DNA from 2 places in the Cytobacillus sp. Hm23 genome. Region 1 is predicted to be linked to the other one. Evidence: riboswitches for the same ligand, from Rfam matches in the RefSeq annotation. Region 1 holds a riboswitch; the other holds the start of a gene.
What was found. A riboswitch is a leader RNA that binds a small molecule or an ion and turns the genes downstream of it on or off. The one in region 1 is predicted to bind cobalamin.
Positions count from the first base shown of each region.

Region 2: another riboswitch for cobalamin. It lies ahead of ACSVDA_RS03750 (ribonucleoside-diphosphate reductase subunit alpha); the one in region 1 lies ahead of ACSVDA_RS22245 (ABC transporter substrate-binding protein).

Region 1 covers NZ_JBPXRQ010000054.1:13,247-16,448, reverse strand. The annotation lists gene ACSVDA_RS22250 (FecCD family ABC transporter permease) at 1-743, opposite strand, end outside; gene ACSVDA_RS22245 (ABC transporter substrate-binding protein) at 709-1,731, opposite strand; cobalamin riboswitch at 2,035-2,282, opposite strand; gene ACSVDA_RS22240 (ATP-binding protein) at 2,505-3,202, opposite strand, start outside.
Region 2 covers NZ_JBPXRQ010000004.1:39,748-42,949, reverse strand. The annotation lists gene ACSVDA_RS03765 (hypothetical protein) at 1-59, shown strand, start outside; gene ACSVDA_RS03760 (cupin domain-containing protein) at 96-437, shown strand; gene ACSVDA_RS03755 (hypothetical protein) at 660-1,067, shown strand; cobalamin riboswitch at 1,353-1,565, shown strand; gene ACSVDA_RS03750 (ribonucleoside-diphosphate reductase subunit alpha) at 1,855-3,202, shown strand, end outside.

The DNA of each region.
Region 1 (3,202 bases):
CCTAAAACTTTAGCTGACTCTTCACCAAATGAGAATGCATTTAACTCTCTTCCATTTACGAGTAGTAATACAGTGCCTACCATATAAAAAGGTAGAATAATCTTAATATAATCCCAACCCCTCATCGCTACACTACCTAATAACCAGTTAATGATTTGTCTTAATTCTTCACCAGTAAGTGCAATCATTAAAGAAATAATAGATCCTAAAAATGAGCTAAATATAATACCAGTTAAAATGATCGTTTCCACAGACATTGTTTTCTCAACCGCCCGGGCAAACACTAATACGAGTATGAGAGATAGAAAGGCAAAAGAAATACTAAATATCGGTAAAGTAAATTTCCCTATAAAAGGGATATGAATACCAAAAAAAAGCACAATTACTGCTCCAACTGATGCTCCAGAAGATACTCCGAGTGTATAAGGGTCTGCTAATGGGTTTTTTAACAACCCTTGAAATGCAGCCCCTGCAATCGCTAGAGAAGATCCAACTATAAAAGCTAGGATCACTCGGGGTAAGCGTATTGCCATAATAATATTAACTACTGCTGTATCAAGCGTCTCTATTGATCCTAAATGAAAAACACTATAAAAAAGAACGTTTAAAATAGTAGAAAAGGGAATCGATAACGTCCCTATCGAAACCCCTAACAAAATTGAAAATATTACAAAACATACAGTAATAATATATGGTAGAACACGGCTTTTATTGATAAATGTCAGGATAGACAGCTTTTGCAAGTTCTTCTACTCCTTCAATTAAACGTGGACCAGAGATTGTTACTAAATCCGAGTTAATATCGAATACGAGCTTATCCTTAACTGCTGGTACCTCTTGCCAAGCATCTCGATTTAATACTTGTTCTACTGCATTTTCAACATAATACCCATATGTAATAACAATAACATCTGGATTAAGTAATACCGCATCTTCCTCAGTAAATTGTGGCCAACCTTCTTGATCACCAGCAGCATTTATTGCTCCAATCGCTTCGAGCATTTCATGCATAAAAGTACCTTTTCCAGTTGTATATAATTGAGCATCTACCTCTATCCAAACTACCTTTTGATCAGCTTCTTTAATTTCTGCTGATTTCTCTTTAATAAGATTCAATTTTTCTGTCATATCACTTATGATCTTGTCTGCATTTTCTTCTGTTCCTGTAACAGTGCCAATCATTTTAATTGAGTCATATACTGCTTGAAATGATGTTGCATCGTTAACAACGACCACGTTTATACCAGCATCTCGTAGTTGTTGAAGACCTTCAGTAGAGCTATGCGCACTTGAGGCATGGGCAAGAACGACGTCTGGGTTTAATGAAATTATCTTTTCAACATTAAATTTTGCTCCTCCAACCCTTTCTATCTCGGCTACTTCTGGTGGATAATTAGCCCAATCACCAACACCAACCATTTTATCACCTAAACCTAACGCAAAAGCTATTTCTGTATTACTGGGAATTATCGACACAATTGCTTGTGGCTCTTCTTCTATTGTCACTTCATTACCTAATCCATCCGTAATTGTTACTGGAAAGCTAGACTCTGCTTTATCATCAACTTTAGTTTCCTGTTCTCCGTTTGTAGACTCTGATTTATCATCAACTTTAGTTTCCTGCTCTCCGTTTGTAGAGGCAGCATTATTATTAACCTCTGTTTGACCGCAACCTACTAATAAAATGAATGATAAAATAACGATAAAGACAGTGGGGAAGTACTTTTTAATGTTTAACATCTTTTTTTCTCCTTCTTTTTTAATATGGCTGTTTTCGCAATGATTGTTGTTTTTCGTATTAGGAAATAGGAAATACACATGTTCACAACTAGAGTTTCGTGGCATCTTTTCTTCTATACAACGATGAGAATGATTTTAATCCTCTGTTGGTAGGAAACAATAATGTTTAAGAAATAAGCCTAAATAGAAATAAGCCCATCCGAATTGGATGAGCTGTTAGACGGCATCATAAATGTATTGTTATTAATAAATACACTACTCGACCGTCTCAATACTCAATCCCCGAAGAATTGAAAACGTATATAGTGCTTGGCAGGTCTACTGACTTATGCTTCATCCTACTTTGATCCTTCCCATATGGCTAACAATATGTATAATATTATTATTCCATACAGTGGTAATATCATTTCGTCCACAAATACAGTTGCGGGGGCAGTTCTAGATTCACACTAGAATTCCCTTTTAAGTCTTTATGAGAATGTTTTAAAATTCTCTTTATTCTGTAGTATAAAAGAAAAGACACCTAGCACTATTTATTTTTTAGGCTGTATACGCATTTATTATTGTTATTCATGCAAAGACGTTAAGTATAAAGCTGATTGCTTAAAATCCACTTCTATCATTCTAATTTATTAACAATAGTAACACCATATACGAAATGAGCCTCTTTAAAATTTCTTTTTCATAATACCCGATTATTAATATATTGACAAGAATAATCTGACTGCTTGTCAAAAACTTAACATGACATAATTGCGCATTTATTATTGTGGAATAAAGAATGAAAATGTAGTTCCTTCATCTATTTTACTATGAACAAAGATGTTTCCATCGTGTGCCTCTATCAAATTCTTTGCAATGGCTAAGCCAAGACCAGTACCTGAACGTCCACGCGTTCGAGCTTTATCTGCTTTATAGAAGCGTTCAAAGACAAATGGTAAGTCCTCCTCAGGAATACCTGACCCAGAGTCTTTGACGTCAATTTTCAAACCATCTTTTATAGAATTTACTTGTACAACAACAGTTCCCTGCTCATCAGTATAACGTATTGCATTATCAATTAGATTTGTTAATACTTGTTCAATCCTATCAGGATCAAACATAATTGTGTTATGTACTACGTTAATATGCACATCCAATGTAATTAACTTATCCTGTGCCAATCCTTGAAATTTGCGAATTATTCTTTGAATGTAAGGCTGAATATCTATCTCTTCTAAATGCAAATTTAAATGACCAGCTTCCATTCTAGCTAAATCCAGCAGTTCATTCACTAGCCTACCCATACGTAAAGATTCATCATATATTACTTTTGCGATATCTTTCTTTTCTTGATCGCTACTAGCAATATCATCAATGATCGCTTCACTATATCCTTGTAACATAGAAATTGGTGTTCTTAATTCATGGGAAACATTCGCAATAAAATCTTCTCGTAGCTTGTCTAACCTTCGTTCTTCAG
Region 2 (3,202 bases), on a different contig from region 1:
ATAAAGTTGGTAAGTTAATTAAATTCGATAGCAACGAAAGTTCTTTAAACAACTGGTGAGGTAGTTTTAAAAAAACTATTGATGGGGGTATTGAAATGAAAATAAGCAAAAGCAATGCTGAACATTACATATGGGGGGATAACAGTGACGGGTGGCACTTAGTGAAAAATCAAAATTTAAGTGTTATTCATGAACGTATGCCAGCTAATACGTCTGAATCAAATCATTATCATAAAGAAGCACACCAATTTTTCTTTGTCTTATCAGGAATAGCAACCATTATAGTAAATGGTAAAGAGATAACCTTAAATCCTCAAGAAGGAGTTGAAGTTCCTCCTTTGCTACCTCACCAAATGTGTAACAAGTCAAATAATGAAGTTGAGTTTATCTTGATATCTCAACCTTCAAGTAAAGGTGATAGGTTTTTGGTAGATTAAATTGTTTGAACAATTTGGAGATGTATTCTAAACATAATTTAAGCAACTTCAATACTCTATTTCATCATGATGAAGAATTTTGCTCCTAAAATAAAACATTTAATATAAACCTCGTCCTAAAAGATATTACTTTTTCCAAAATGGGTCAACTAGAAAAATGAATCGCTGATCTTATAATCCGAATGCGCGTTTCTTTAAGAAACGTGCCTTTTTCCTTTTTTTGTGCTTTATCATTTTTCGGTCAGAAGACCCCCACTTCAAACCGAAAATGATGGAGGAGAATCCGTTGTCATAAACACTTACAAAAAACAATTAGGACATTTCAAAATCAACAAGGAAAACTCAATATCAATTGGTTTATCTGATGCTAACCTTACTGGATTTCTTACAGACTATTTCTTTACACACTCAGACACTGGGGAGAAATATCTGTATGGAATAGTGAATATGTCTAAAAATGTAAAAGAAATAAGAGTTAGTTATGATTTACCTAAGACGAACAATTTGCCATCAGAAAGGATTACAAGAAAGTCTTCAGTAGAAAATAATTTGTTCTTGTTTAATATGGGTGATAACACAGAAATGGGTGTAAATTGTTGTTTTCTTTTTATGATGGAGATGGCAATTTAATTAAAAAGTCTTCTGAGTTTGCTTATTAAACAAACAATGGGGGGTCTTGAAGGCTATTATCAATCTCTTTTTTATTTTTATTGAATTCGCACCATTAATAATGAAAAAAAGACAGTTTAAGAGCTATTTGACGGAAAGTTTTTAGAAAGGGTAAACAACGCATAAAAATGTTAAGTGGCGTGTAGTTCAATATATTTTTTATTGCAAGAAATGTCAAAACCTATTATAATTTAAATGGAAATTCAATATTTAGTAGTATAATTAAGTTGATAATACAATATTTTGTTATCTAGTAAAAAAGGTGTCGGAAAATCGACATAGGTGTTCGGAAAATATGGAACATCTCTTTATAGGGAATTTGGTGAAAATCCAAAACTGTACCCGCAACTGTAAGTGCTGATGAAATAAGCGAAACCACTGTGAAGTACGATTTCATGGGAAGGGCTTAAAGTAAAGCGAAGCACAAGTCAGGAGACCTGCCTTTTTTATGAAGTGCTATTTTCTTCGGGAGTTGGGAGAATAGGACGAGGAGAAGAAAAATCATTCAAACATTTTTTTTGAATGATTTTTCTTAAAAGGGTGATAATTCTCTCTTTTACATATCCATCGTTCTGTTCGCTCATCTTACTAAGGATGAGCTTTTTTATATTTTAGGATGAACAGGGTCTAGCTCTGCCTTCTAACCTATTGAATCACCACACAATATAACTAGCTTGTGAAATGTTTTCATTGCATGTAGGTGGCAAGCGAGATTCATACGCATTTTTATTAAAAGGGGATGGAAAGAATGCAAAAGGTATTAGTTGAGTATCAGCAGCTGGCTGATGGTACGTCTGAAATGGTTTTAGATTATGTTCAAAAAATAGCTGATAGATTTCCTCATTTATCATTTGATGAATATCGAGAGAAATTGATGCTAGCATTTGAGAATAAAGATGAATGGCATAATGACCAACTAACTAACGTGTTAATATTATCAGCATTGGAAAGAATTACAGCGTTAGAGCCTGATTGGACATTCTTTGCTGCAAATATATACCTTGATTCGCTTTATCAAAAAGCGGCTAAAAATAGAGGTAAGCAGTCAGGTTGCCAATATGGTTCCTTTTATCAATTGCTATTAAAGCTGACAGAGATGGGAATTTATAGTCCGAAATTACTGGCACAATATTCAAGAGAAGAAATTGATTTATTAGCAGACATTATCGTACCAGAGCGGGATCAACATTTTACATATATCGGTTTATTAACATTATCGGATCGCTATTTGGCGAAGTCTCATCAAGGAGAAGTATTTGAGCTACCACAAGAGCGATTTCTCATCATTGCAATGACATTGATGAGTAACGAAAATAAGGAAAATAGATTAGCACTTATTAAGGAATCGTATTGGGCACTTTCTAATTTGTATATGACGGTTGCAACACCAACACTTGCTAACGCTGGAAAAAGCTATGGTCAGTTATCAAGTTGTTTTATAGATACAGTTGATGATAGCTTGCAAGGAATATATGATTCAAATACAGATATCGCGAATTTATCTAAAAATGGTGGAGGGATAGGTGTTTATTTAGGAAAAATTAGAGCGAGAGGTAGTGACATAAAGGGTTTTAAAGGTGTTTCATCAGGGGTTATACCTTGGATGAAGCAGTTAAATAATACGGCGGTCTCTGTTGACCAGCTTGGTCAAAGGCAAGGAGCGATTTCAGTTTATTTAGATGTATGGCATAAGGATATATTGTCGTTTCTTGATACGAGATTAAACAACGGAGATGAAAGGCTACGTACACATGATCTATTTACCGGAGTGTGTATACCTGATGTATTTATGGAGGTTGTTGAAAAACGAGGTGAATGGTATCTTTTTGACCCACACGAAGTAAGAAAAACAATGGGTTTTTCATTAGAGGATTATTTTGATGAGGAGCTTGGCAAAGGGTCTTTCCGAGATAAATATTGGGAATGTGTCAACAATCCTAGACTTTCAAAAGAAGCTGTAACGGCGATAGATATTTTCAAGGCTATTATGATTTCACAGTTAGAAACAGGAACACCATATATGTTCTACCGAGATACAGCAAATAGAGCAAACCCAAACAGACATAAAGGAATGATATATTGTAGTAATTTGTGTA